One region of the Streptomyces sp. BL1 genome, then DNA from elsewhere that is predicted to be linked to it. Evidence: riboswitches for the same ligand, from Rfam matches in the RefSeq annotation. Region 1 holds a riboswitch; each other region holds the start of a gene.
What was found. A riboswitch is a leader RNA that binds a small molecule or an ion and turns the genes downstream of it on or off. The one in region 1 is predicted to bind cobalamin.
Positions count from the first base shown of each region.

Region 2: linked by a shared signal. The riboswitch ahead of metE (5-methyltetrahydropteroyltriglutamate--homocysteine S-methyltransferase) and the one ahead of cobN (cobaltochelatase subunit CobN) in region 1 are both predicted to bind cobalamin.
Region 3: linked by a shared signal. The riboswitch ahead of AC3AGO_RS06700 (ABC transporter substrate-binding protein) and the one ahead of cobN (cobaltochelatase subunit CobN) in region 1 are both predicted to bind cobalamin.

Region 1 covers NZ_JBXYWZ010000002.1:5,621,565-5,631,443, reverse strand. The annotation lists gene AC3AGO_RS24705 (NAD(P)/FAD-dependent oxidoreductase) at 1-1,468, shown strand, start outside; gene AC3AGO_RS24700 (hypothetical protein) at 1,782-2,075, shown strand; gene cobF (precorrin-6A synthase (deacetylating)) at 2,156-2,986, shown strand; gene AC3AGO_RS24690 (DnaJ family domain-containing protein) at 3,068-3,469, shown strand; gene AC3AGO_RS24685 (chaplin) at 3,595-3,831, shown strand; gene cobN (cobaltochelatase subunit CobN) at 3,931-7,551, opposite strand; cobalamin riboswitch at 7,586-7,750, opposite strand; gene cobG (precorrin-3B synthase) at 7,808-9,301, shown strand; gene AC3AGO_RS24670 (precorrin-8X methylmutase) at 9,313-9,879, shown strand, end outside.
Region 2 covers NZ_JBXYWZ010000002.1:655,519-665,397, forward strand. The annotation lists gene AC3AGO_RS03095 (VOC family protein) at 298-687, opposite strand; gene AC3AGO_RS03100 (SpoIIE family protein phosphatase) at 1,051-3,537, shown strand; gene AC3AGO_RS03105 (urea carboxylase-associated family protein) at 3,576-4,403, opposite strand; partial or broken gene AC3AGO_RS03110 (hypothetical protein) at 4,515-4,568, shown strand; gene AC3AGO_RS03115 (MerR family transcriptional regulator) at 4,697-4,867, shown strand; cobalamin riboswitch at 4,942-5,160, shown strand; gene metE (5-methyltetrahydropteroyltriglutamate--homocysteine S-methyltransferase) at 5,321-7,645, shown strand; gene AC3AGO_RS03125 (class I SAM-dependent methyltransferase) at 7,786-8,484, shown strand; partial or broken gene AC3AGO_RS03130 (threonine synthase) at 8,494-9,701, shown strand; gene AC3AGO_RS03135 (LysR family transcriptional regulator) at 9,780-9,879, opposite strand, start outside.
Region 3 covers NZ_JBXYWZ010000002.1:1,473,649-1,483,527, reverse strand. The annotation lists gene AC3AGO_RS06740 (DinB family protein) at 1-411, opposite strand, end outside; gene AC3AGO_RS06735 (hypothetical protein) at 629-844, opposite strand; gene AC3AGO_RS06730 (GNAT family N-acetyltransferase) at 1,012-1,611, shown strand; gene AC3AGO_RS06725 (NUDIX domain-containing protein) at 1,854-2,294, shown strand; gene AC3AGO_RS06720 (ATP-binding cassette domain-containing protein) at 2,381-4,333, shown strand; gene AC3AGO_RS06715 ((2Fe-2S)-binding protein) at 4,400-5,197, opposite strand; gene AC3AGO_RS06710 (ABC transporter ATP-binding protein) at 5,194-6,033, opposite strand; gene AC3AGO_RS06705 (FecCD family ABC transporter permease) at 6,030-6,980, opposite strand; gene AC3AGO_RS06700 (ABC transporter substrate-binding protein) at 7,127-8,116, opposite strand; cobalamin riboswitch at 8,152-8,290, opposite strand; gene AC3AGO_RS06695 (aldo/keto reductase) at 8,421-9,248, shown strand; gene AC3AGO_RS06690 (aldo/keto reductase) at 9,369-9,879, opposite strand, start outside.

The DNA of each region.
Region 1 (9,879 bases):
TGTCGTCATCGTCGGAGCCGGGCTCGCCGGGCTCGCCACGGCCCGCCATCTGACCGCAGCAGGACTGCGCGTGACCGTCCTGGAAGCCGCCGGCAGGGTGGGCGGCCGGATGGTCACCGACGAAGTGGACGGTTTCCTGCTCGACCGCAGCCCGCTCCTCCTCTGTCCCGGCTGGCCCGAACTCCGCCGTCTGCGGGGCCTGTCGGAGCTCACACTGATGCCCCTCGCCCCGGGTGCCCTGCTGTACACGGACGGCCGCACGCACCGTGTCGGCGAGCTGCGGCGCCCGGGTGCCGCCGAGGCCCCGGGACGGCGTACGGTCCGGCAGCCGGGACGCGGCCGGGACCCCCGTACGGAACGGCGGGCCGACGGGCGCACACGGGGCGCACTCACCACGGCGCGCGCACTCACCAGCGCTCGCGGCCGGGCCGCCGTGACCGGCGCGCTGGACCTCGTACGGCTGCGGAACGCCCTCGCGCGGTTCGCGGCCCTGCCGCCCGAGCGGCTGCTGAACCGCACCGAACTCCCCGCAGCGCAGGCGCTGTCGGCACGCGGACTGCCCTCCCGTACGGCCGACTCGCTGGTGCGGCCGCTGCTGTCGGCGCTGCTGTGCGATCCGGAGCTGACCACGTCCAGCCGCGTCGCCGACCTCACGCTGCGCAGCTTCGCGCGGGCCGGCCTGTGCGTGCCCGAGGGCGGCGCGCAGCGGCTGCCCGAACTGCTGGCGGCGGGGCTGCCGTCGGGGACGGTCCGCAGAGGCGTACGGGCCGTCTCCGTGACGACGAGAGGGGTGGCCACGGAGGAGCACGGCACGTTCGGCTGCCGTTCCGTCGTCGTGGCGACCGGTGCGCTGGAGGCGGCCGAACTGCTGCCCGGGCTGCGGGTACCGGACTTCCACCCGGTGACAGTCCTGCACCACGCCGTCGACAGCACAGCGGACGGCGCACCTCAAGGGGCCGGCCCGCAGGGCCTGTCGGGCGCCGGCGGTACGGAAACCGAACTGCCCTCCCTCCTGGTCGACGGGGACAACGGCGCCGGGGCGCGTTCCCTCGCACCGGCCGGCGGGCCCGTCTCGCACAGCTGGACCGCCTCCGCCGTCGACCCCGTACGCGCGCCGCGGGGCCGTACCCTCGTCACGTCCGTGGTGCTGGGCAGGGCGACGACCGACCCGGCCGCCGTACTCGACAAGGCCGCGCGGCCCCAACTGGCCGCGCTGCACGGCACGTCCACCGACCACTGGACGCTGCTCGCCGCGCACCACGACCCGTACGCCGTGCCGGCCATGCCGACGCCGCACGATCTGCGGCGTCCCGTGCGGGTGCTGTCCGGTCTTTACGTGTGCGGGGACCACCGGGACACGAGTTCCGCGCAGGGTGCGCTCGTGTCCGCGCGGCGGGTGACGCACGAGATACTGCGCGACTTCCAGCTGCCGCTGCCAGCCTTCGGCGAGGTGCCGGTCGCGGCGTAGCCGCGTGGGCGCGTACGCGCTGCGCGAGCGTGCCGCGTGCGCCGCTTCGTGTGCCCCGCGACATCGTCGGACGGCTGCGGCCACGCCGTGGCCGGGGATGCGCAGTTCCCCGCGCCCCTTATCAGCGCGCAGTTCCCCGCGCCCCTTCTGCGCCGTTCCCCGCGCCCCTCCGTCTCTGTTTCCTCAATTCGAACATCTTTCCCAACTCCCGTCTCCAGCAGGGGTTTTGTCAGTGCCGGCCGGTATTCTGGGTACAGAATCAGCAAGGGTCCGAGCCCTCCCTGCGGGGCTCGGAGCACTCTGGAGGTCGCCGATGCCCGTACTCACTGCCCGGCCCGAGACCACGACGACCACGACCCCTCTGACCCACTTCTCGACGCTGCCCGTCCTGCCGAAAACGCCGCTGCCCGCCGGGCTTCCGCGCGAGTGGTATGTGACGCACAACCGGCAGCTGAAGGCGATGCGCATCGCCATCGCGCTGCTCGACACAGGTGTCTACACGCCGCGTCAGGCATCCGACCGGGTCATACACGCCACGGCCGACCGGATCGGCGTGCATCCGCCGTCCGGCACGACCTGCCGGCTGGTGCGCAGCCTGCTCCCGTGACCCGCTGAGGCGCTCGTGACCTGTCGTTCCCTCTGCCGTGGTGCCGTCCGGACGGCACCACGGCAGGCACACTGGCAGGTGTGCGACACATCCTCGTGATCGGGATCGGCGCCGGCGACCCCGACTATCTGACACTGCAGGCGGTCAAGGCCGTGGCGCGGGCCGACGTCTTCCTCCTCGTCGACAAGGGCCGGGAGAAACAGGACCTGGCGGACCTGCGGCAGACCGTCCTGGAACGGCACGCCCCGCAGCCGCACCGGATCGTGGAGGTCCGCGACCCGGAGCGGGAGCGCCCGGCGGAGCAGTCCGCGTACACCGGCGCGGTCGAGGACTGGCGCCGCCGCCGCGCCGGTCTGTACGAGCGGGCGCTGCGCGACGAGCTCGCCGACGGCGAGTGCGGCGCGTTCCTCGTGTGGGGCGATCCGGCGCTGTACGACAGCACGTTGGCCGCGCTGGAGGAGGTGCTCGCGCACGGCGAGGTGGAGTTCACGTACGAGGTCGTGCCGGGGATCAGCGCCGTCTCGGCGCTGGCGGCGCGGCACCGCACCGCGCTCAACAGGGTCGGCGGGCCCGTACAGATCACCACCGGCAGGCGCCTGGCCGAGGAGGGCGTGCCGGAGGGGGTGGACGATCTGGTGGTGATGCTCGACGCGCAGCAGGCGTTCACCCGGCTCGACGACGGCGCGGACGCCCACGGGGAGCCGGCCGGTGACGCTGCCGAGGAGACCGCCGGGCCCGGAGCGGGCGAGTGGCGGATCCACTGGGGCGCGTACGTCGGCACCGACGACGAGCTGCTCGTGTCCGGGCCGCTGCGCGAGGTCGCCGGCGAGATCGAGGAGATCAGGGCCTCGGCGCGGGAGCGCAAGGGCTGGATCATGGACACGTATCTGCTGCGGCGGCACCGCGGCTGAACCGCGGCCGGCGCACCGGACGGGCCGCACCCGGCGGACCCGTCGTACCGGAGGACCGCACGACGGCGAGGAGGCCGTACCGTGACCGAACGCAAACCGCCCGGCATCAGCCAGGAGTCGTGGGTCGACCGGCAGATCCGCGAGGCCGCCGAGCGCGGCGCCTTCGACGATCTGCCGGGCAAGGGCGAACCGCTGCGCGGGCTGGACGAGCCGTACGACGAACTGTGGTGGGTGCGGGACAAGTTGGAGCGCGAGCAGGTCAGCTATCTGCCGCCGTCTCTCGCGCTCCGCAAGGAGGCGCAGGACGCGTACGAGGCGGCCGGGCGCGCGGACTCGGAGCGCGAGGTGCGGCGCGTCCTGCAGAGCGTCAACGAGAGGATCCGCGAGGCGATCCGTACGCCGCCGCAGGGGCCGCCGCTCAATCTGGCGCCGTTCGACGTGGAGCGCGCCGTCCGGGAGTGGCGCGAACGGCACGGCGGCTGAGCCGTACCCGGAGACCGTGGAGGCCGTGGAGTCCCCGGTCCCACGGGTGGAGCACTTCGCGTGGCGAGCGTACCGGGGGGCTGTGAGCGTCGTGATGTCAGCTGTCCCAGCCCACAGGAGTGAGAATGCGTCTTCGTACCGCAGTCGCCGCCACCGCCTTCGCCGCCTCCGCCGTGCTCGGCGGAGCGTCCGCCGCCGTCGCGGACTCCGGCGCCCAGGGGACCGCCGCGAACTCTCCCGGCGTCATCTCCGGCAACCAGGCCCAGGTCCCCGTGCACGTGCCGGTCAACGCGTGCGGCAACACCGTCGACGTCGTCGGGGTGCTCAACCCGGCGATGGGCAACGGCTGCGCCAACAAGTAGGCGGGCACACACCGGAGGCCCGGTGCCGTCCCTCCCGAAGGAGGGTCGGCACCGGGCCTCTCCGCGTGTCACGGCCGCCGGGGGCGCCGGCGTCCGCGGTCAGTCGTCGTTCTCGAGCTCGCCCTCGGCCTCCAGGAAGACCTGCCGGAGCTCTTCGAGCACCGCCGGGTCCGGCTTCTCCCACATGCCGCGGGACTCGGCCTCCAGCAGCCGCTCCGTGATGCTGTGCAGCGCCCACGGGTTGGCCTGCTGGAGGAACGCGCGGTTGTCGGCGTCCAGCACGTACGTCGAGGCGAGCTTGTCGTACATCCAGTCGGCGACGACGCCGGTCGTGGCGTCGTAGCCGAAGAGGTAGTCGACGGTGGCCGCCAGCTCGAAGGCGCCCTTGTAGCCGTGCCGCTGCATCGCCTGGATCCACTTGGGGTTGACGACGCGGGCGCGGAAGACGCGGGAGGTCTCCTCGACGAGGGTGCGGGTGCGGACCGTCTCGGGGCGGGTGGAGTCCCCGATGTACGCCTCGGGCGCGGTGCCGCGCAGCGCGCGGACGGTGGCCACCATGCCGCCGTGGTACTGGAAGTAGTCGTCGGAGTCCGCGATGTCGTGCTCGCGGGTGTCGGTGTTCTTGGCGGCGACCGCGATCCGCTTGTACGCGGTCTCCATCTCGTCGCGGGCCGGGCAGCCTTCGAGCTCCCTGCCGTACGCGTAGCCGCCCCAGGTCGCATAGACCTCGGCCAGGTCGGCGTCGGTGCGCCAGTCGCGGCTGTCGATCAGCTGGAGCAGGCCCGCGCCGTACGTGCCGGGCCGGGAGCCGAAGATGCGGGTGGTGGCCTTGCGTTCGTCGCCGTGCTCGGCCAGGTCGGCCTGGGCGTGGGCGCGTACGTGGTTCTTGTCCGCGGGCTCGTCCAGGCCGGCGGCGAGGCGTACGGCGTCGTCGAGCAGGCCGATGGTGTGCGGGAAGGCGTCACGGAAGAAACCGCTGATACGGAGCGTCACATCGACGCGGGGGCGGCCCAGTTCGTCCAGCGGGATCGCTTCGAGACCGGTGACGCGGCGCGATGCGTCGTCCCACACGGGGCGGACGCCGAGCAGCGCGAGGGCCTCGGCCACGTCGTCGCCGGCGGTGCGCATGGCGCTGGTGCCCCACAGGGACAGGCCGACGGACGCGGGCCAGTCGCCGTTGTCGGAGCGGTAGCGCTCCAGCAGCGAGTCGGCGAGGGCCTGTCCGGTCTCCCAGGCGAGCTTGCTGGGCACGGCCTTGGGGTCGACGGAGTAGAAATTGCGGCCCGTCGGCAGCACGTTGACGAGTCCGCGCAGCGGCGAGCCGGACGGGCCCGCCGGGACGAAGCCGCCGTTCAGCGCGTGCACCGCGTGCTGGATCTCCTGCGTGGTGGCGGCGAGCCGCGGCACGACCTCGGCGGCGGCGAACTCCAGGATGCTGCCGACCTGTTCGCGCTGCTCGGCGGGGAGGTCCGCGGTGACGCGGGACACGGCGGCCGGGTCCCAGCCGGCTTCCTCCATGCCCTCGATGAGCACACGGGCCGCGTCCTCCGCCGTGTCGGAGCCCGTACGGTCGGACGCCGACTCGTCGAGGCCGAGGGCCTCGCGCAGGCCGGGCAGCGAGGTGGTGCCGCCCCAGATCTGGCGGGCGCGCAGGATGGACAGGACGAGGTTGACGTGCGCCGCGCCTTCCGGGGCCGAGCCCAGGACGTGCAGGCCGTCCCGGATCTGGGCGTCCTTGATCTCGCACAGCCAGCCGTCGACGTGGATCAGGATGTCGTCGAACTTCTCGTCGTCCGGGCGCTCTTCGAGGCCCAGGTCGTGGTCGAGCTTCGCGGCCTGGAGCAGCGTCCAGATCTGTGCGCGGATCGCGGGCAGCTTCGCCGGGTCCATGGCGGAGACCGCCGCGTGCTCGTCGAGGAGCTGTTCCAGGCGCGCGATGTCGCCGTAGCTCTCGGCGCGGGACATCGGCGGCACGAGGTGGTCGACGAGCGTGGCGTGCACCCGGCGCTTGGCCTGGGTGCCCTCGCCCGGGTCGTTGACCAGGAACGGGTAGATCAGCGGCAGGTCGCCGAGGGCCGCGTCCGGCGCGCAGGCGGCGGACAGTCCGGCGTTCTTGCCGGGCAGCCACTCCAGGTTGCCGTGCTTGCCCAGGTGGATCATGGCGTCGGCGCCGAAGCCGCCGTCGTCGCGGTCGGCGGACATCCACCGGTAGGCGGCCAAGTAGTGGTGCGAGGGCGGAAGATCGGGGTCGTGGTAGATCGCGATCGGGTTCTCGCCGAAGCCGCGCGGCGGCTGGATGAGGATCAGCAGATTGCCGCGGCGCAGCGCCGCGAGCACGATGTCGCCCTCGGGGTTGCTGCTGTCGTCGACGAACATCTGGCCGGGCGGCGGGCCCCAGTGCTCCTCGACGGAGTCGCGCAGCTCCTGCGGGAGGCGGGCGTACCAGCGGCGGTAGTCGGCGGCGGGGATGCGGACCGGGTTGCGGGCCAGCTGCTCCTCGGTGAGCCAGTCCTGGTCGTGGCCGCCGGCCTCGATCAGGGCGTAGATCAGTTCGTCGCCGTCGCCGGACTCCAGGCCGGGCACCGGCTCGGCGCTCTCGTCGCCGAAGTCGTAGCCCTCCTCGCGCAGCCGGCGCAGCAGGGCGACGGCGCTGGCGGGGGTGTCGAGGCCGACGGCGTTGCCGATGCGGGAGTGCTTCGTCGGGTACGCGGACAGCACCAGCGCGAGGCGCTTCTCCGCGTTCGGCGTGTGCCGAAGACGGGCGTGGCGTACAGCGGTTCCGGCGACGCGGGCCGCGCGCTCGGGGTCGGCGACGTACGCGGGCAGGCCGTCCTCGTCGATCTCCTTGAAGGAGAACGGGACGGTGATGAGCCGGCCGTCGAACTCGGGCACGGCGACCTGGCTGGCGGCGTCCAGCGGGGAGACGCCCTCGTCGTTCTCCTCCCACGCGGCGCGCGGGCTGGTGAGGCAGAGCGCCTGCAGGATCGGCACGTCCAGCGCCGCGAGCGCGCCCGCGTCCCACGACTCGTCGTCGCCGCCCGCGGACGCCTCGGCCGGCTTGCTGCCGCCGGCGGCGAGCACGGTGGTGACGATGGCGTCGGCTTCCCGCAGCTTGTCGAGGAGTTCGGGCTCGGGGGCGCGCAGCGAGGCCACGTACAGCGGCATCGGCCGGCCGCCGGCCTCCTCGACGGCGCCGCACAGGGTGTCGACGAAGGCGGTGTTGCCGCTCATGTGGTGGGCGCGGTAGTAGAGCACCGCGATGTCCGGGCCCGCGGCGCCGTCCTTCGCGGTGCGCTCCAGCGGGCCCCAGGTGGGCGCTGCGGCGGGCGGCTCGAAGCCGTGCCCGGTGAGCAGGACCGTGTCGGAGAGGAAGCGGCCGAGCTGGTCGAGATTGCCGGGGCCGCCGTGCGCCAGATAGGCGTGCGCCTCGGCGGCGACGCCGATGGGGACGGTGGACGCCTCCATCAGCTGTGCGTCCGGGGCCTGTTCACCGGTGAGGACGACCACCGGGCGGTCCTGCGCCAGCAGCTGGTCGATGCCCTCCTGCCAGGCACGGAGTCCGCCGAGGAGGCGGACGACGACGAGATCGGTGCCCTCCAGCAGACCGGGCAGCTCGTCGAGGTCGAGGCGCGCGGGGTTCGCGTACCGGTACGGCACGGGCCCCTCGGACGCGCGGGCGCTGAGCAGATCGGTGTCGGAGGTGGACAGCAGCAGGATCATGCGGCGTCGGCCTTCCTCGGGGTCCGCGCCCCGGGCGGTGAGAGTGACGGCGGGAGTTCCTGGCTCACCCGGCGGCTGCAGGAATCACAGCCGATGGGCTCACAGTGGCGGGACCGCACCGGATTCGCACCGGTCTTCCTCCCCCTGGAGCCGTCGCTGACGGAGGCGGACCGCGTGGCCCGCCGCACAACATAGTAAGGGTCCGGCCAACCGCGGGGACGATACGGCCTGCGGAAACGTCGGTATGCTCGCCGCCATGCCGCAGCTCTCCTCGACACCACGAACATGGGCGAATCCGCCCGTACGGGACCGCGGTGACGCCTGCCCCGGAGCGCTGCGCCTGCACTCGGCGGACGACGGTGCGCTGGCCCGGATCCGCATCCCCGCAGGCCTGTTGACCGCCCGGCAGGCGGTGGCGCTGGCGGACGCGGCGGACCGGCTCGGCGACGGCCGCATCGACATCACCTCGCGCGGAAACCTCCAGCTGCGCGGCCTGGACGAGTGCTGCGCCGGCCAACTGGCGTCCGTACTGGAGACGTCCGGCCTGCTGCCCTCGCCCCGGCACGAACGGGTGCGCAACGTCGTCGCCTCGCCGCTGAGCGGGCTGGACGGTGCGGGCGACGGCGATGTGCGCGGCTGGGCCGGCCACCTGGACGCGCTGCTGTGCGCGAACGAGGAGGCCACGGCGCTGTCCGGGCGCTTCCTGTTCGCCCTCGACGACGGGCGCGGGGACGTCGCTTCGCTCGACGCGGATGTGACCTTGCTCGCGCTGCCCGGCGGCGACGCGCTGCTGCGCGTCGGCGACGAACCGGCGGCGGTCCGGGTGCGCGGAGACCACCGTGACGCAGTGCCCGGCGCGGCGCTGGCGGCCGCGGAGATGTTCCTCACGGCCATACGGGACACCGGTGCACATGTCTGGCGGGTACGTGAACTGCCCGCGGGACAGACCGGGTTCGCCCACCGCCTCCCGGACACCCTTCAGGAGAAGGGGATATCGGCGACATACGTCGCGGATGCGCCCGCCCCTCGGGGCGCCCCGCCCTCGCCCGGCGCCGTGACGGGTGCCGGTTCGGGGGACGCTCCCCGCGCGCTGTCCGTCGTCGCGCCGCTCGGCAGGCTGACCGCCGCGCAGTGGCGGCAACTGGCGGGCGTGGCAGCGCAGGACGGGACGGGCGAACTGCGGGTCACACCCTGGCGGGGCGTCGTCCTACCCCTGCCCGGACTGTCCGCTGCCGGACTGTCCGAGGGCGTCTCCGGAGAGGCCACCGCCGGACTGTCCGCCGACGCGGCCGGTGAGCGGCTTCGCGCCCTCGACGCGGCGGGCCTGATCACCGGCCCCTCCTCCCCCTGGCTGGGCGTGGGAGCGTGCACGGGGCGGCCCGGCTGTGCGAAGTCCCACCGCGATGTACGGGCCGACGCGGCCGCGGCCGTCACGGAGAGCATCGTCACAGAGGCCGCCGTCCCGGAGCACGCGCTGCCCGTCTACTGGTCGGGCTGTGAACGGCGTTGCGGACACCCGCGAGGCGACTGGGTGGATGTCGTCGCGGACGAGGAGGGCTACACCGTGCGCGTTCGGGGAGAAGACCCAGTCGGGCCGGAATCCGCGCACGGGACCGGACCGGAATCCGTGGACAGGCGCGGACTCGCCGGCGCGGTCGCGTCGGCACGTGCGCGAGGGACGCGTACGGCAGCCGCCGCGCTGACAGCCACAGCCGGCACCACAACAGCGCACACAACAGTGACGAGATGAGCGGGAGCACAGTGTTCGAGTACGAGAAGGACGGCGCGGAGATCTACCGCCAGTCCTTTGCCACCATCCGGGCCGAGTCGGATCTCGCGGGCCTGCCCGCCGAGGTCAGCCAGGTCGCGGTCAGGATGATCCACGCCTGCGGGATGGTCGATCTCGTCCGTGATCTCGCGTACAGCCCGAAGGCCGTCATCCGTGCCCGCGAGGCGCTGCAGGCCGGGGCGCCGATCCTGTGCGACACCGCGATGGTCGCCAGCGGGGTCACCCGCAAGCGGCTGCCCGCGGACAACGCCGTACTGTGCACGCTGTCCGACCCCGCGGTGCCGGGGCTCGCCCGGGAGTTGGGCAACACCCGCACCGCCGCCGCGCTGGAACTGTGGCGCGACCATCTGGACGGCGCCGTGGTGGCCGTGGGCAACGCGCCCACCGCGCTGTTCCGGCTGCTGGAGATGATCGAGGAGGGCGCGCCGCGTCCGGCCGCGGTCATCGGCGTGCCCGTCGGCTTCATCGGCGCTGCCGAGTCCAAGGACGCACTGGCCGAACATCCCTCCGGCCTCGACCACTTGGTCGTGCGCGGGCGG
Region 2 (9,879 bases), 5.0 Mb from region 1:
CGGGAATCCTTTTCAGGATGGCCACATGCGGACGGCGGCAAAGACTCACCACAGTCATGTATAGAGGCATTCGTGGCCCAGAGAAAGCCGTGAGAAAACAGCGACAAATTTGAGCGATGATCGAGCCCCGACTCGCGGAAAAAACTCGGCAGTTCGGGGCGGTCGTAGGCGAGGATCAGATAGACCAGCATGACGGCCGGCAGCACACGCGCCGCGCGGCGCAGGACCGGCACGGCGAAGGCGCCCCACGCGTTACGCGAGCCCACCCCGGCCCAGCGCAGGAGGCGCGGCCTCCGGTCAGGGGTGGCGGGTTCCGAGGACGCAGAACTCGTTGCCCTCCGGGTCGGCGAGCGTGACCCAGCTTTCGTCGCCTGTCTGGCCGACGTCGGCGTGCCGGGCGCCGAGCTCCAGCAGGCGGCGGACCTCGTCGTCCTGTGCCCTGTCGGTCGGGTTGACGTCGAGGTGGAGCCGGTTCTTGACGGTCTTGCCCTCGGGTACGTGCGCGAACGTCATCGTCGGTGGCACCGGGCCGAGGCGGTTCCTGCCCTCGGGGACCAGGGGCGAGCCGATGGTGACGATGCCGTCGTCCTCGTCCTGCACCTCGTAGTCGAGGACCGCGCACCAGAACCGGGCGAGACCGCCGGGGTCGGCACAGTCGATCGCAAGCTCGGTGAACTTGCTGCCCATGTCAGGACCTCCCGGTCGCGTAGCGGGTCCGCCGAAGGCCACACGCTAGCCGCAGCCCGACGGCGGGGTAAGGCCGCGAAGCACGCCACAGCCCGTCCGAGCCCCCGTCCCGATGCCCCGTCACCCCCGGTCGCAGTAAGGAGAAGCAGTCCGCCACGCCCCACCCCGCCCCCGTCTGAGTCCTCGGCAGATCCGCAGCCGGAGGCCACAGTTGTCGGGCAGTCAGAAGTGCGGGCCGGACACGTCGGGAGTACGCCCTCCACCCCTCGGCCACGCCCCGGCGGCGAGGAGCCACCACAGTCGTACAAAATGGAGCAAACTAGTCGCAATCGACAGCATGCCGAGGGAGACGGAACGGCTGGCATGGCAAAGCTCCACAGGAACGGCCCCACCGCAGAGCAGGCCTCGTTCGACGTAGCCGACGCCGCCCTCGTCATGCTCGACGCCCACGGACGCATCGAGAACTGGCCTCCCGGGGCCGAGCAGCTGCTGGGACACACCGCCGATGACGTACTGGGACAGCCCGTCTCCTCCCTGCTGGCGCCCGAGGACGCGGCGGGCGTGCCCGAGCTGGCCGCCCACTGCCGGGAACACGGCTGCTGGTCCGGGCTGGTCACCGCGCGGCGCGAGAGCGGCAGCCTCGCCGGCCTCGCCGTGCAGGTGGTCCCCGTACAGGACGCCGACCGGCAGACGCACTGGGTCGTCCTGACCGTCTCCGCGCCCGCGGTGCGCGGCTGGGAGATGAGCCGCACCCTGCTCGAACGGCTGGTGGCCCAGGTTCCCGTCGGCATGGCCATCGTCGACACCGACCTGCAGTTCGTGTGGTCGAACACCGCGCTGGAGCACTTCGGCGGCGGCCCCGCGCACCAGCGCGTCGGGCGCCGGGTGGCCGAACTGCAGCCGGGGCTGGACGCCGAGGCCGCCGAGGCGCAGATGCGGCACGTACTGGAGACCGGTGAGCCGGTGCTCGGGTACGAGCACGTGGGCCGGTTCCAGCCCGACCCCGCGCACGAACAGGCCCACTCGATGTCGTTCGTACGGCTCGACGCGGCCAACGGGCAGCCCGTGGGCGTGTGTTACACGGTCATCGACATCACCGAGCGCTATCGCTCCCGGCAGCGGCTGGCGCTGCTGGACCGGGCCAGCCAGTACATCGGCCGTACGCTGGACGTCCGGCAGACCGCGCAGGACCTGGCGGATGTGGCCGTGCCCGACCTCGCCGACCTGGTCGCCGTCGACCTGCTCGACTCGGTGCTCAGCGGCGGGGACCCGCTGACCGGGCCGCTGGGGAACGCGGAGGTGACGCTGCGCCGCAGCGGCCAGCAGTCCTGGCAGGGCAACGACCCGGAAGCGGTCATCGCGATCGGGGACCTGACGCGGTATCACGCGTGGTCACCGCCCAGCCGCTGCCTGTCCGACGGCGCCTCCTGGCGCGCGGAACAGCTCACACCCGGCAGCCGGCTGTGGGCCGACGACGGCGACGGGGCCCGGCTGGCGCGCTACCGCCAACTCGGCCTGCACACCGCGATGGTGGTGCCCATCCGCGCCCGCGGCACCACCTTGGGGGTCACCACCTTCTTCCGCGGGCCGCGCGAAGAGCCCTTCAGCGAGGACGATCTGCGCCTGGCGGAGGACTTCGTCGCGCGTGCGGCAGTGTGCATGGACAACGCCCGCCGCTACACCCGCGAGCGCGAAGCCGCCCTCGTCCTCCAGCGCAGTCTTCTGCCGCAGGCCGTGCCCGAGCAGAACGCCGTCCACGTCGCCTCCTCCTACCGGCCGGCCGACGAACTGGCCGATGTGGGCGGCGACTGGTTCGACGTCATCCCGCTGTCCGGCGCCCGGGTCGCGCTGGTGGTGGGCGACGTGACGGGACACGGCATCGAAGCCGTGGCGACCATGGGCCGGCTCCGTACCGCCGTACAGACCCTCGCCGCGCTGGAGCTGCGCCCCGAGGAACTCCTCGCGCATCTGGACGACTTGGTCGGCCGGGTCACCGCGGAGACCGTCGATTCCTCCGAACGCCCGCCCGGTGCGGACTCGGGCCCCTGGGGCGCGAGCTGCCTCTACGCCGTCTACGACCCGATCAGCCGCAGCTGCACCATGGCCGGCGCGGGACACCTCTCCCCCGCCGTCCTCACCCCCGGCGGAACGGCCGAGTTCATCGCCCTGCCGCCCGGCCCGCGGCTGGGAGTGGGCGGGCCGCCCTTCGAATCCGTCCAACTCACGGTGGAGGAAGGCAGCGTGCTCGCCTTCTACACCGACGGACTGCTCGCCTCCCACCACACCGGGCCGGGCCACGACGGGCGCCAGGAAGAGCTGCGCCGGGCCCTGGAGACCCCGGGCCCGACGCTCGACGCCCTGTGCGCGAGGGTCATCGACACCCTGGTGCCCGCCCGCCCGTACGACGACGTGACGCTGCTGCTGGCCGCGACCCGCAGCCTCGGCGCGGACCGGTACGCCACCTGGGACCTGCCCGCCGACCCGGCCGTGGTCTCGCGTGCCCGCGAACAGACCATGGAACAGCTGACCAATTGGGGCCTGGAAGAGCTGGCGTTCACCACGGAACTGGTCGTCAGCGAACTGGTCACCAACGCCATCCGCTACGGGGCCGCGCCCATCCGGCTGCGCCTCATCCTCGAACACACCCTCACCTGCGAGGTCTCCGACAGCAGCAACACCTCCCCGTACCTGCGCCACCCGCGCGCGACGGACGAGGGCGGCCGCGGGCTCTACCTCATCTCCCAGGTCACCCAGCGCTGGGGCACCCGCGACACCCCCGACGGCAAAATCATCTGGACCGAACAGCCGCTCTCTCCCGAGGAGTTGACAGGCCCGGAGCCCGCCCCGTAGGGCTTCGTAGCTGAGCCTGTGAGCACGGAGTGCCGTGCTCACTCGCGCAGTCGGAGCCCGTGCATTCCTGCGTACGGGGAGCGGGGCGGCGTGCTCCAGCCGTCCGTCAGCCGGCGCGGCGGGCGGTGGACCTCGACGGCGAGCGGCCGGCAGACGGGCTCGCCGGCCTCGGGGCCCCAGAACGGCACCGAGAGGTCCCCTGCCGGGCAGTTCGACAGTGCGCACAGCAGATCCTGCTCGGCGAAGAATTCGAAGAAGTCTCCGGCTTTCGCGGGCGAGGGCTTCATGTAGTACCGGTCCTCGTCGTCGAGTCCGGTGACGGTGAAGATGTTCAGCACGTCGTGCACATCGGACTCGCTCAATCCGTACGGCAACACCGCCCGGGTCAGATTCGAGTGACAGTGCAGATCGAAATCCTCGCCGGTGAGAATGCGGTTGATGTAGGGGTCGCACCGCGAACCGAGCAGATCATGCACGCGGGCGCCGTCCTCGTCCTTTCCATACCACTCCAGCGAATCATTGGTGACCGTCAGCAGGGGGCGCATGTACGGCAGGGTCGACCACAGGCGGTCGTAGCGGGTCACATGCGCGCCCTGCAGCTGACGGGTACGGGACGCCCACAGACGCTCCCGCGGATTGTGGCGGTTCCAGACGTTGAAATCACCGCACTGGGCACCGTCAGGAGTGCTCACTCGGCACAGGTGTCCGGCAGGCACCTCCCACGCACGCCCCGACCGGGGCGGAAGGACGAACCTGTCGACGAGTTCCCTGCTGCCGGTGTCCTCGGCGAGTCTGTCGTAGAACGGCTTGTCGACATCGAGCACACTGCCCGCTTTCGCCTCGTACGAAGTCCGGACCGCATTCATGACGTCCCCTCTCTGAATCGGAAGTTGGGGAGGGAGAATTCCGGGTCAACACTCAGATGCTAAACTTTGACACCGGCGTGAAGGTCAAGGACGAAGGGCGTTCGAGGTTTCATGCGCATCGGCGAGCTTGCGCATTGCACCGGGGTGAGCACCCGTCAACTGCGCTACTACGAAGAGCAGGGGCTGCTGCATCCGCGGGCTCGTCGAACACCTACCGCGACTATGCCGAGGAAGCGATCGAGCAGGTTCACCAGATCCGTGGGCTTCTGGACTGCGGCCTGTCCACCCGGGTCATCAGGTTCCTGCTGCCCTGTGTCCAGGGCCCCCGCAGCGACATGCCCGCCTGTCCCGACCCGGACATGGCGGAACTCCTGCGCCAGGAGCTCGACAACCTCGACACCCGTATCGACCGGCTCACCCGGAACCGCGACGAGATCCGCTGCTACCTGAGCCGCGTCATGTGACCCACGCCGTCCGCGCGGCCAGGTTGACCGGCGCCTCCCGCCGGGCGCGCTGTTCAGGAAGCGGGTCGAGCGTCTACGCTGGCCGTGCAGCTGGTTCGCCCCGTCTGCCAGGCGGGAGGCGTCGTAAGAGGGAACCCGGTGTGACTCCGGGACTGCCCCGCAGCGGTGAGCGGGAACGACCGCCGTCATGAGCACTGGGCCACGGCCCGGGAAGCGATGGCCACTAGGCGCCCGCCGGGAGACCGGCCGGCACGCCCGCAAGTCCGAAGACCTGCCCGTTGCCCGTACGTGTGCATGCACGTGCGGAGTTCCGGTGACCTCGAGGGCGGGTCGGCGCACACACATGGAGCAGGCAGACGCAAGCCGCGCGTACTGTCGTCGCCGTTTGTTCGCCTCCCTTCGTCTCCTCGTTCGATCCGGGATCCGACGAGACATCTCGCGAAGGAGAGTTCCGTGACAGCCAAGTCCGCAGCCGCGGCAGCACGGGCCACCGTGTACGGCTACCCCCGTCAGGGCCCGAACCGGGAACTGAAGAAGGCCATCGAGGGCTACTGGAAGGGCCGCGTCACCGCCGAGGCCCTCAAGCAGACCGCGGCCGACCTGCGCCGGGCCAACTGGCTCCAGCTCGCCGAGGCCGGCATCCAGGAAGTGCCGACCGGCGACTTCTCGTACTACGACCACATGCTCGACACCAGCGTCATGGTCGGCGCCATCCCCGAACGCCACCGCGCGGCCGTCGAGGCCGACGCGCTCGATGGCTTCTTCGCCATGGCCCGCGGCACACAGGAGGTGGCGCCGCTGGAGATGACCAAGTGGTTCGACACCAACTACCACTACCTGGTGCCCGAGTTGGGGCCCGACACCGCCTTCGCCGCGAACCCGGCCAAGCAGGTCGCCGAGCTCAAGGAAGCCCTCGCACTGGGTCTGACGGCCCGTCCGGTCCTGGTCGGCCCTGTCACATACCTGCTGCTGGCCAAGCCGGCGCCCGGTGTCGCCCCCGACTTCCAGCCGCTGAGCCTGCTGGAGAAGCTGCTGCCCGTCTACGCACAGCTGCTGGCCGAGCTGCGCGCCGCGGGCGCCGACTGGGTGCAGCTCGACGAGCCAGCCCTGGTCCAGGACCGTACGCCCGGGGAACTGGCCGCGGCCGAGCGCGCCTACCGCGAACTGGGCGGCCTGGCCGACCGTCCGAAGCTGCTGGTCGCCTCCTACTTCGACCGCCTGGGCGACGCGCTGCCCGTCCTGGCCAACAGCCCCGTCGACGGCCTGGCGATCGACTTCACCGACGCCGCCGCGGCCAACCTGGAGGCCATCACCGCCGCCGGCGGGCTGCCCGGCAAGCGTCTGGTGGCCGGCGTGGTCAACGGCCGCAACATCTGGATCAACGACCTGGAGGCGTCGCTCGCCACGCTCGGCAAGCTCGCCGGGCGCGCCGAGCGGGTCGATGTGGCCGCCTCCTGCTCGCTGTTGCACGTACCGCTGGACGCCCAGGCCGAGAACGACATCGACCCCGAGGTGCTGCGCTGGCTGGCCTTCGCCCGCCAGAAGACCACCGAAATCGTCACGCTCGCGCGGGCGTTGACCGAGGGCACCGACAAGGCGTCCGACGCGCTGTCCGCCAACCGCCGTGACCTGGAGTCCCGCCGGGCCTCCGCGATCACCCACGACCCGGCGGTGCGCACCCGCGCGGCCGCGGTGACCGAGGCCGACACCCGCCGCTCCCAGCCGTACGACCGGCGTGCCGAAGCACAGCGGGCGCACCTGGGGCTGCCGCTGCTGCCGACCACGACCATCGGCTCCTTCCCGCAGACGGCCGAACTGCGCACCGCGCGCGCCGACTTGCGCAAGGGGAAGATCGACGCGGCCGGGTACGAGGAGCGCATCAAGACCGAGATCCGGGACGTGATCGGCTTCCAGGAGAAGGCCGGCATCGACGTGCTGGTGCACGGCGAGCCCGAACGCAACGACATGGTCCAGTACTTCGCCGAACAGCTCTCGGGCTATCTGGCCACCGAGCACGGCTGGGTCCAGTCGTACGGCACCCGCTACGTGCGCCCGCCGATCCTGGCCGGCGACATCTCGCGGCCGGAGCCGATGACGGTGGCGTGGACGAAGTACGCCCAGTCGCTGACCCCGCGCCCGGTCAAGGGCATGCTCACCGGGCCGGTCACGATGCTCGCCTGGTCCTTCGTACGCGACGACCAGCCCCTGGGGGAGACGGCCAGGCAGGTGGCGCTCGCGCTGCGGGACGAGGTCGACGACCTGGAGGCGGCGGGCACTTCGGTGATCCAGGTCGACGAGCCGGCGCTGCGCGAGACGCTGCCGCTGCGCGCGGCGGACCGCCCCGCCTATCTGGAATGGGCCACCGAGTCCTTCCGGGTCAGCACCGCGAGCGTCGCTCCGGCCACACAGATCCACACGCACATGTGCTACGCCGAGTTCGGCGACATCATCCAGGCCATCGACGACATCGACGCCGACGTCATCAGCCTGGAGGCCGCCCGCTCCCACATGCAGGTGGCGCACGAACTGGCCGACCACGGCTACCCGCGCGAGGCCGGGCCCGGCGTGTACGACATCCACTCGCCGCGCGTCCCCAGCGCCGAGGAGGCAACAGCCCTGCTGCGCAAGGGCCTTGAGGCCATCCCGCCCGAGCGTCTCTGGGTCAACCCGGACTGCGGCCTGAAGACCCGCGGCTGGCCGGAAACCCGCGCCTCCCTGGAAAACCTGGTCACCGCAGCCCGCACAGTACGCAACGAACTCCCCGGCCACACGTCCTGACCTGACCCGTGACGGGGCGGGCCACCCAGGCCCGCCCCGCCCTGACGGGCCCGGCCTCCATGGCTGTTGACCTTGGCCCAAGGGGAAGGGCGACGGTGATCGGGCGGGCCGTGCGGCTCGCCGGATCGGGGGGGGCGGGCATGGATGACGACGAGCTTCTCGCACAGCAGTTGGCCTATTACCGGGCCGGTGCGGCCGAGTACGACCGGCCGTATGCGACGAGCGCGGGTCTGCGGGCGTTGCCGGCTGTCGTTGACTCGCTGCCGGTTGCCGGTGATGTGCTGGAGCTGGCGTGTGGAACGGGTCAGTGGACGACGCGGCTTGCCGCGCGGGCACGTTCGGTGACTGCCGTCGATGCGTCGGCAGAAGTGCTGGCCATGGCGCGTGCGCGTGCGGCGGCCCCCACGGTTCAGTTTCTCGAGGCCGATCTGTTCGCGTGGCAGCCGCCACGGCGGTACGACACGGTGTTCTTCGCCTTCTGGCTCTCCCACGTTCCGCCGACGCGGTTGCCCGGCTTCTGGAACACCGTGGCCGCCGCACTCGCCCCGGGTGGCAAGGCGGTCTTCGTCGACGACGGGCCCGCCGCGGCCGCACACGAGGACGTGCTCGCGAACGGCCCGATCCCGGCGGCTTTGCGGCGGCTCGATGACGGCAGCGAGTACCGCATCGTGAAAGTCCTGCACGATCCCCGCGCTCTCACGCGTGACCTCACCGCGCTGGGTTGGGCGGCCCATGTCAGGTCCCTGGGCGGGCACTTCATCGGCGTTGCGGAACCGCCCCCCTGGGCGACAGCGGCAGCGCAGCCGGCCTCCGAAGGGCCCGTACAAGGCAGCCCTTAGGCTGCGGCCATGACTTCGGAGCGTTCACTTGCCACGGGGCAGCGGTCTCTCGGGGACCCCGGTATCCGTTATCCGTTGTGGCCGCCGCTCACCAGCGGCTGCCCCCGTACCAGCACCGAGCACCTCGCCTGGCCGGTCGAAGTGGACTACGCCTACGGGGAGGTGGAACCGGAAGCGGTGCGCCGTACGGTTCCCGGCACCGGACTGGAACGCTGGGCCCCGCTGCTGCCGCCGCTGACCGCTCCGGGGCTGGGCGAGGGCGGCACGCCGCTGGTCGGCATCGGGGAGGGCGTGTACGTCAAGGACGAGTCGCGCAACCCGACATGGAGCCACAAGGACCGGCTCAACCGCGTCACGGTGAGCGCCGCGGCCGGCGCCGGGGCGCCCGGCGTGGTGGTCGCCTCGTCGGGCAATCACGCCGCCTCGGCCTCGGCGTACGCGGCCCGCGCGGGGCTGCGGTGCGTGGTGCTCGCCTCGGCCGGCATGCCTCCGGCGGTGGCCTCCTTCGTCGAGGCGTACGGCGCTCTGGTGCTGCCGGTGCCGCAGGAGGCCCGGTGGCCGCTGATGCGGAAGATCGTGGAGCGGTGCGGTCTGCATCCGGTCTCCAACCTCACCGCCACCCACACCGGGCACGCGTTCGGGCCCGAGGGATACAAGACCATCGCGTACGAGATCTTCGCCGAACTCGGCGCTCCGGCAGCGGTGTTCGCACCCTGCGGCTACGGCGAGATGCTCTTCGGCATCTGGAAGGGCTTCGCGGAGCTGCGGCGACTCGGCCTCACCGCACACGTACCGCGCGTCCACGGCTGTGAGCCCGCCGCTGGCGGCCCGCTCGCTGCGGCGCTGCGGCAGGACCGTCCGGCAGCCCAGGTGACGGTGGGGGAAACGGACGCGTATGCGATCGACACCCCTGTCGGCGGCTACCGGTGCACGCGGTCAAGGAGAGCGGCGGCGAGGCCCTCCTGCTCACCGACGCTCAACTCCGCGCCGCGCAACAGGAGTTGGCCGGTCAGGGCATGTGGGCGGAGCTCTCCGCCGCAGCGGGACTCGCGGGCCTGCGGGCGCACGGCGCGACGGAGGAGGGGCCCGTGGTGTGCGTCTCCACCTCCAGCGGCTTCAAGAACCGGGGCGTCGGCGCCCGGACACCCGAGGGCCTGGACCCGTCCTGGGACGCGGTGCTCCCCCGGCTGCGGGAGGCGGGCATCCCCGGAGCGTGAGCGCACGCCCCCACGAAGACCTCGCTGCTACGGACGACCTCGCCTCCACGCACGGCCTCGCCACGAAGCGCGAAGGCGTCAGGCCCCCGGGCCGCCCGGCTCGCACTTCTCCACGGTGCCCATCTCGCGCGCCAGCGCTGTGGTGAGGGCGCGGAAGATGCGTACTTCGGGGTTGGTG
Region 3 (9,879 bases), 4.1 Mb from region 1:
CAGGGACACGTCCTCCCCGCTCCTGGGGTGACGCCCCGTCACGTCCAGGGAAGGGGCGGCCTGTTCGACGCGACGGGCGTGGGCGATCTCCGCGCGCCATGCGGTGAACGCCCCCGGGGCGGAGGCCGACCGCGCGTCGTACGCCGTCTGGAAGTCGTACTCGGCGGACCACACGAGCGGTATGTCCTCGCCGTCGATGACCCGGCGGAACCATGTGCGTTCCACCTCGGCCATGTGCCGCACCAGGCCGAGCAGCGACAGCGTGGACGGCGGCATCGACGTACGGCGCAGCTCCTCCTCGGTGAGGCCCTCGCACTTCACAGCGAGCGTCGCACGGTGATAGTCGAGATATGCGCGCAGCGTCTCGCGCTCACCCGCGGTCAGAGGCGGATCGGTACGTTCGGTCGTCACGCCGCCCTCCCTTCAGTCGGACGGGACCTCGATTGAGCGAGGCCCGACGTGCGGAACGCCGAACGGATCGTACTCACCGGCGATCTGGCCGCGGGCCCGCTTCGTCCGGCACGCCGGCCGCATTCGGCGGCTCACCGCACGCAGAACCCCCCACGCCCTGAGCCCGGACGGCCAGGGCGGAAGGGGGCAGCGGGGCAACGGAGTTCCGGGCGCTGCCTCAGTGGCCGGCGGCGCCCCACACGTCGGGCCCGCCGCCGCGCCACTCGATGAGGTCGGGGTCGTCGAGCTGGATGCGGTCCTGCGGGAGTCCGGCGCGGCGCAGGAATTCCTCGACGTCCTGCGCTCTGTGGGCGGTACCCAGCGTCTCTGCGTGGGCCGTGACCTGCCGCCCTCCGTCGGGGGAGGGCGGGTGCACGACAATCGGAGGGGTCATGTCCTCAGCGTGCGACCCGCCCCGGCCCGGCGCATCCCGCGGCGCGGCACGATCCTGTGAATTCCGCAACGCGGCACGCCCCGGCACGCCCCGGCCCACCCCTGGCGCGGCCCCGGCGCGGCACAAAACCGGGTGCTCCATCGCCGCCCGCCCCGCACACTGGCGCGATGCCGCAGCTGATCGCACCCGACGTCCGGGTCCACGCCTCGTATCTGGCCGCCATGGACGAGTTCCGCGCGGAGGGGCGGGGCGGAGCAGACGACGACACCGCGCTCGGTCTCGGCCTGCGCGAGTACGGGGACCGATGGCACGACCCGGAGGTCTTCGCCGAGTACGTCCAGCGGATACGTGTCACACACGGCCCCCGCAGCCTGCTGCAGTACGACGTGGAGTGCACGACCCTCTGGTACGTGGACGGCACGACGTATCTGGGACGGCTCGCCATCCGGCACCGTCTCACCGCGTACTGGCTGCACCTCGGCGGACACATCGGCTACGAGATCCGTCCCGGCGCCCGCCGCCGCGGCCACGCCACGGCGATGCTGCGCGCCGCCCTGCCGTGGGCGGCACGCCTGGGAGCCGACCCGGCGCTGATCACCTGCGACACGGACAACACCGCTTCCCGACGGGTCATCGAGGCGTGCGGCGGCGTACTGGAGGACGAGCGCGAAGGCAAGCTGCGCTACTGGACACCGACCACACAGGGCAGCCGGAAACCGGCCACGCGTGCCGGCGCACCGGAGCAGCGCAATCCCCGTACAGGGTGACCGGACACGCCTGAGTGAATCGCACAAGAGGCGCCCGGTCGCTCGCCGGGGCGCGGACGCGACTTGACCCATCGGTCGAACTTCCGATCGACAATCCACCCTCCTGAAGCCGTGACAGCCACTCCCGAGCGTCGTTTTTCCGAGCATCCGTCCGAAACGGCGTCAACGGAGGAGTGGTCATGCTTTCCCGTTCAACAGTCAGTGCCTCCCACTCGGAATTCGAACAATCCCGTCACAGGCGGGTGGTCGACGTGTTCGTCCTGCTGCACCGCGACGACGGCAGGGTCCTTCTGCTGCGCAGGGCGGGCGAGGTGTACGCGAGCGGGCTGCTCGTGCTGCCCAGCGGCCATCTCGAGGCCGGCGAGACAGTCGTCGACGGCGCGGTCCGGGAGACGTACGAGGAGGTCGGAGTCTCCCTGCCGCGCGGCGAGTTGGAGTTCTGCCACCTGATCGACCACCGCAGCCCCGAGGGGCAGCAGCGGCTCGGCGTCGCCTTCACCGCGCAGCGCTGGAGCGGCGAGCCGTACAACCGCGAGCCGCACAAGCACTCCCAGCTGATCTGGGCCGATCCCGCCGCGCCGCCGCGCGACTGTGTGCCGTACGCCGCGGCGCTGCTGACCCGGTTCGCGCAGGGCGCCCTGCTGTCCACCGACGGCTACCCGCCGCGGCACCGCGCCGGGTGAGCGCCCGGCAGAGAACGCCGCGGGCAGCACAGCCGGCACAGGCACCACGGCCGGCACCAGAAGCGGGAGCGACGGAGAGGGGCACTGTGGACGTCCGGGTCTCGGAGGCCGAACGCGAGCTGTTCGGCGGGAAGTTGCGCTACGACCAACCCTATGTACGGCACGAACAGCCGCTGCTGCACGTCGGGTTCTGGGGCATGGCGAAGGCGCTGCCCCGCATGGTGGGCGTCGTCGTGCGCGCCGCCTGGGCGGTGGACAGGCCCGCGCTGTGCGGGGTGGTGGCGGCCGAGCTGGGGCAGGGCCTGGCCGGAGCGTTCGGCCTGGTCGCCACCAACAAGGTGCTGTCCGAACTGTTCGCGGGCGGCCCCACACCGGAGCGGCTGCGCCAGGCGCTTCCCGCGCTGGCCGCCATGGCGGCGGTGGCCGTGTGCGCCGCCGTGCTGGCCGCCCTGTCGGTGGCCATGTCCGGCCGGCTGGAGCCCCAGGTGGAACGTTCGGTGTCCGCGCGCTATTACGCGGCCGCCACCCGCGTGGAGCTGAGCGCCACGGAGGAGCCCGCCGTCCAACGGGTCCTGGAGGCCGGGAGATTCGGCACGGACTCGGCACGCCGCATGATCGGACTGTCGGTCGCCGTCGTGAACGCGCTCGTCGGCCTCACGGCGGCCGGCGCCGTCCTGGTCACCCTGCACGCCGCACTGCTGCCCATGCTGCTGCTCGTCGCGGTGCCGCGCGGCTGGGGTGCAGTGCGGTCCGCGCGCCGCGAGTACACCTCACGGCGGCACTGGCTCGACCACCGGCGGGCCATCGCGACCCTCGTGCAGTATCTGACAATGGCGCACGCGGGACCGGAGATCCGCGCGCACGGCGCGGGAGGGCTGCTCCTGCGCGCCTACGGAGAGATGTCCGGCTCCATGGAGGACGAACAGCGGCGCCTCGCCCGCGCACAGGCCGGCACCCACCTGGTCGCGTCCGGACTGTCGGGCGTGGCGGCCCTCGGCGCCTACGGAGTGCTGTGGCTGCTGCTCACCGGCGGCGGCATGCCCCTCGCCGTCGGCGGCACCGCCGTGATCGCCATCCGTACGTCCACGGCCCGACTGACGTCCCTCGTCATGCAGTTGAACCGGATGTACGAGGAGACGCTCTATCTCAACGACACCGAGGAGGCCTGCGAGGTCGCCGGCCGGCACGCCATCCCGGGCACCGGACTGCCGCTGCCCGGCGTCGTACGGGGCATCCGCCTCGAGGAGGTGACGTTCACGTATCCGGGCGCGGAGGCGCCCTCGCTGGACGGGGTGAGTCTGACGGTGCCGCGCGGCGCCGTCGTCGCCCTGGTCGGGGTGAACGGCTCCGGCAAGACGACCCTCGCGAAGGTCCTCGCCGGGCTGCTGCTGCCCGGCTCCGGGCAGGTGTGGTGGGAGGGCGAGACGGCCGGTGCGCGCGCCTCGGTGGAGCTGCGGGAGGCCGACCGTTCCGAGGTGTTCGGCCATGTGGCGCTGCTCGGACAGGACTTCCCCCGCTGGCCGATGACGGCGCGGACGAACATCACCATCGGCAGACCGTGCGAAGGCCCGCCGGACCAGCGGCGGCTGGAGGGCGCCGCTGGGGACGCCGGCGCGCGTGCGCTCGTCGAGGGGCTGCCGCACGGGTGGGACTCGATCGTGGTGAAGGGGTACGAGCGGGGCACGCAGATCTCCGGCGGGCAGTGGCAGAAGATCGCCAACGCCCGGATCCGCTACCGGCACGCACCGTTCGTCCTCGTCGACGAGCCCACGTCGGCGCTCGACCCGCAGGCCGAGATCGACGCCTTCGAGGGGCTGCGGCGGATGACCGACGACGGCACGACCGTCGTACTGATCACCCACCGGCTCGCCGCCACCGCCACCGCCGACCTCATCTACGTCCTGGACGAGGGCCGGCTGGTCGAACAGGGCGACCACCAGGCCCTGTTGGACCGCGAGGACGGCCTGTACCGCGCCATGTACGAGGCACAGGCCGCCCAGTACGGGAAGGTCCCCAGGACCCGCGCGGCCCCCGACTGACCGGACAGCGGGGGCGTACCGGTGACAGGCTGACGGGCCCGGCGGCGTACGTGGGTGCGCCGCCGGTCAGCGGCGCCGCGCGTACGCCCGCAGCCGTTCGGCGCGCGGGGTGAGGCAGCAGCTGGCGCACCGGACGGCCTCCGCACTGGTGTGGAACAGGCAGCAGGTGCGCCGCAGATAGACCAGCCGGACGGTGCCGTCGGGACGAACGACCTGCTCGACGTCGCCCAGCCGGGACAGTCCGCCCGGGACCGGCCCCGCGAACTCGGCCCACCGGGCCGCCATTTCGCCCACGGGCGCCGACGACGCGCACAGCGCCGTCGCGCACCCGTGGGCCACGCCGCCGCGCAGCTGCCGCAGTCCCGCACGGGTGCGTTCGTGCAGCGCGTCCGCGAGCGGCAGCAAGTGGCCGTCCAGTACGGACCGGTGGAGCGACGGCAGCCCCGGCTCCAGCAGCCGCGCACGGCGCACCCGTACGCCGCCGATGCCGTGTCCCGAGGGGCGCACGAGCACGTTCCGCGGGCGCACATCGAGCACTTGGCCGTCCAGCGCCCAGCGCAGCACAGCGGCAGCCGTGACCCTGCCCGCGTACACGGCGATCAGTGTCAGCGCCGCGGCGTGCGCCGTACGGTGGCCGCTTCCGTGGTGCTCGCTCTCCAGCAGACGCTCCAGCCCGGGGCTGCCGGGGGAGAGGAGCCGGTCGGCGGGCAGCCAGTCGTCGAGTTCCCCCTCCGGCGGTTCTCCGCACAGCAGCTCGTAGCGCGGACCGTGGACGGCGCACAGTTCCGCCAAGTCCGGTCGGCTGTACGGCAGTCCAGAGGGTTCGCGGGTCGTACGGCTGTCGGTCCGGGCGCCGGCCGTCACGGCCGCACCGCGGCGGGCACGGCACCCATGCCGGGCGGGAGGTACACCACTGTGGGCGCCTGCGTGACCGGATGCACCGTCACCTCGGCCCGCACGCCGTACACCTCGGCCAGCAGCTCCTGCGTGAGCACCTCGCCGGGCGGCCCCGAGGCCACGACCCGGCCGCCGTCCAGCACGTACAGCAGGTCGCAGTAGTAGGCGGCGAGATTGAGGTCGTGCAGGGCGATCAGGTTGGTGGTGCCCAGATCCCGTACGAGGGAGAGGACCTCCCACTGGTAGCGCACGTCCAGATGGTTGGTCGGTTCGTCGAGGACGAGCAGCGCGGGCCGCTGCGCCAACGCGCGGGCCACCAGGACGCGTTGCCGTTCACCGCCGGACAGCTCGCCGAAGGGCCGGCCGGCCAGCGTGTCGGCGCCCACGCGCGCGAGGGCGTCCCGTACGAGCTGTGCGTCGGCTGCGCTGTCCGTCTCCCAGAAGCGCTTGTGCGGTGAGCGGCCCATCGCCGCGATCTCGCGCACCGTCAGGCCGAACCCGTCACTGCTGTCCTGCGGCACGGTGGCGGTCCGCTGCGCACGCTTCTTCGGGCCGAGCTCCGCCATGTCCCGCCCGTCCAGCAGCAGTCGTCCCGCGGACGGCTTCAGCGTGCCGTACACGCAGCGCAGCAGGGTCGTCTTTCCGCTGCCGTTCGGCCCGACCACGCCCACAGTCCGGCCCGGCAGCGCGGTGAGCGAGACCTCGTCGACGAGTGAACGGCCGCTGTCCGTACGGAAGGTGACGTCCTCCACGCGCAGTTCCGCCGCGTCCGCCACTTCGCTCCTGTCCGTCCCGGCGGTCATGCGATCCCCTCCGTACGGGTGGTGCGGCGCAGCAGCCACAGAAAGAACGGTCCACCGGTCAGCGCGGTCAGCACGCCGACCGGGATCTCCTGCGGCGCCGCGACCGTACGTGCCGCCAGGTCGGCGAGCACCAGGAACGCCGCACCGGCCAGCGCGGCCACGGGCAGCAGCGCCCGGTGTCCGGCGCCGACAGCCATCCGTGCGGCGTGCGGCACCATCAGACCGACGAAACCGATCGCCCCGCTGACCGTCACCAGGACAGCCGTCACCAGGGACGCCAGAACGAACACGGCCGCACGGAACCGCCCGGTGTGCAGGCCGAGCACAGTGGCGCCCTCCTCGCCGACCAGCAGCAGATCGAGCGGGCGCGCCAACAGCATCAGCACCGCCAGCCCGGCCAGCAGGACGGCGGCGGGCAGCGGCAGGCTGTCCCAGCGGGCCCGGCCCAGGCCGCCCAGTGTCCAGAAGAGGATCTCCTTCATCTGCTCGGCCCGCGCGGAGGTGACCAGAACGAGGCTGGTCAGCGCCGACAGGATGTACTGCACGGCCACCCCGGCGAGCACCAGACGGCCCGTCGTCATGGTGCCGCCCCTGCGGGCCATCGCGTACACGACGAGCAGCGCACCCAGGGAGCCGACGAAGCCCCCGGCGGGCATGGTCAACGCGCCCGCGCCCACTCCGAGGACGGCCACGGCGACGGCCCCCGTCGAGGCGCCCGAGGAGATGCCGAGCAGGAACGGGTCGGCGAGCGGGTTCCGTACGAGGGCCTGCAGCACTGTGCCGACGACGGCCAGTCCGGCACCGACGACGGCGCCCAGCAGCACGCGCGGCAGCCGTACGTCCCGCACGATCGTCGTGAACGGGCCGGGCGGCGCGTCCCCGGTGACGATGCGCAGTACGTCGCCCGCCGGCACGCGTACCGCGCCCAGGGCGAGCCCGCCGAGCATCGCGACGGCCAGCACGACTGTCAGCAGGCCGACGGCCAGCGGGACCACCAGGCGGGACCGCCCGCCTGGTGGTTCGGACGGTGCGGCGGCGCTCCCGTCGGCAGGCGAACCGGCATTCCGGGGCGGGGATTTCAGCAGCACGCCGCTCACCCCTCGTCCGGATGCAGCTGGTGCGCCAGATCGCCCACCGCGCCCGGCGCCCGTACGCCCAGCACGGCCGAGGACAGCGGCAGAACGGCGAACCGCTTGTGCCGGACCGCCGGCACGTCGCGCAGCGCCGGATCGGTCAGCAGCTTCCGCTTCTTCTGCTCGACGGGGGTGCCGCCGTAGTCGTAGAGGAGGATGACCTCGGGCTTGCGCTGGACGACCTTCTCCCAGGACACGTCGGCGAAGGGCTTGCCGATGTCCGAGAAGAGGTTCCGCCCTCCGGCCCGTTCGATGATGTCGTCGCCGATGCCCTCGCCGCCCGCGGTGAACGCCGAACTGTCACCGCTGTCATAGACGAAGACGGACGGCTTGTGCTTCCCCTCCACCTGCTTGCGCACGGACGCCAACTGCCGGTCGTAGCGCGCCAGGAGCTTCTCGCCGCGCTCCGGTACGCCGAACGTCCGGGCGGTCTCCCGTATCTCCTGCCGCAGCTGCGCGAACCCCACGCGTCCCTTGGCGCACTGTTCGACGTTCAGCCGGGTGTGCACGCCGCTCTTCTCCAGGGACGCCCGGTCGCGGCCCTCGGTCTTGTCGAAGGCGCTGCTGTAACCGCCGTACACGAAGTCCGGGTTCGCACCCAGCAGCGTCTCCAGCGACGGATAGCGCTTCGCGAGCACCTTCACCCCGCGGTACGCCTTCCCGTACCGCGGCAGCACCTTGTCGTCCAGATAGGCGGTGCCGGCGAGCTTCTTCTCCAGGCCCAGCGCGAGCATCACCTCGGTGGTGTGCTGGTTGAGCGTGACGGCCCGTTCGGGAGGCCGCTGATAGGTCGTCTTCACACCGCAGTTGGTGACGGTGTACGGGAAGCCCTCGGCCGCCTTCCCCCGGTTCTCCTGCGGGCCGCCGGACGCGGGGCCTCCGCAGGCGGCGAGCGGGGCGAGCACCGCGGCGGATATGAGCGTACGCAGGGCTCTGGATGCCCGTGACATGGTCGTGCCTCCTCCGGGGGATCCGCGTCCCCTGGTCGGTGCGGAGGCGGCAGACCAGTGTCTGACTCCCGTACGGCGTCCGCGGGTTGACCACCCGCCGGGCCGTACGGTCACAGTGGCGGGACCGTGCCGGATTCACACCGGCTTCCTGACATCCGCCGCCTTGATGAGCAGGCGCATTCTTCCACACCCCGTCCCGGCCGCCCTGGACGGAAGAGCGGCTGAAACGTATCGGATGGATCTAGGGTTGAGGGGGCAAGGAATTGCACGACCCCCCCGCAGACAGAGAGCACGAGGAACGCACGTGACCACTGTCCCCGCCGTCACCCTGAACAACGGCAACCCCATGCCCCAGCTCGGCTTCGGCGTCTACCAGGTGCCCGACGACGAGGCCGCCTCCGTCGTCAGCACAGCGCTGGAGACCGGCTACCGCAGCATCGACACCGCGGCCCTCTACGACAACGAGGAGGGCACCGGGCGGGCCATCGCCGGCTCCGGCATCCCGCGCGAGGAAATCTTCCTCACCACGAAGCTGTGGAACACCGAGCAGGGCTACGACTCGACCCTGCGCGCCTTCGACGAGTCCCTCGCCAAGCTGGGCACGGACTACGTCGACCTGTACCTGATCCACTGGCCGCTGCCCGCGCGCGACCTGTACGTCGACACCTGGCGCGCCTTCGAGAAGATCCACGAGGAGGGCCGGGCCAAGGCCATCGGCGTCTCCAACTTCCAGCCGGCGCACCTGCGGCGGCTCTTCGACGAGAGCGGCATCGTGCCCGCCGTCAACCAGATCGAGCTGCACCCGCGGCTCCAGCAGGAGGAGCTGCGCTCCTTCGACGCCGAGCACCGCATCGCCACCGAGGCCTGGTCGCCGCTGGGCCGCGGCAACGGCGTCCTGGACGACCCGGCCGTCCTCAAGACGGCCGAGAAGTACGGCAAGACCCCCGCCCAGGTCGTGCTGCGCTGGCACCTCCAGCTCGGCAACGTCGTGATCCCGAAGTCCTCGACGCCCTCGCGCATCGCCGAGAACTTCGACGTGTTCGGCTTCGAGCTGGACGACGACGACATGACGGCCATCGCCGCGCTGGAGACGGGCGAGCGTGTCGGGCCCGACCCCGACACGCTCAACTGACCCGTCCCGTACGGCGGTCCGGCCTGTACTGCGGTCCGGCCCGTACAGCGATCCGTTCCGCACGGACTGCTCGTACGGGCCGGACCGCGAGGACGGAGCGAGCGGGCGGGCGGTGCGGGGTCAGCCCCGGGCCGCCCGCCCGTTCTCATCCCCCAGCAGCTGCTCGATGCGGGCCAGCTCCTCGTCCGTGAAGTCGAGGTTCTCCGCCGCGGCGACGCTGTCCGCCAGTTGCTCGGGGCTGCTCGCGCCCACCAGCGCCGAAGTGACCTGCTCCGTCCGCAGCACCCACGCCAGCGCCATCTGCGCCAGCGACTGCCCGCGCTCCCCGGCGAGCCGGTCCAGGGCCCGCAGCACTGTCACCCGGTCCTCGGTGATCCCGTCCTGCGTCAGGAACGGGCTGGCCCCGGCGGCACGCGAACCGGCCGGCACCCCGTTCAGATAGCGGTCGGTCAGCAGTCCCTGGGCGAGCGGTGAGAAGACGACGGAGCCGGCGCCCACGTCCTCCAGCGCGTCCCACAGCCCGTCCTCGGGCGACCGCACCAGCATCGAGTAGCGCGGCTGGTGCACCAGCAGCGGCGTGCCCATCTCGCGCAGGATGAGCGCGGCCTCCCGGGTCTGCTCCGGCGAGTAG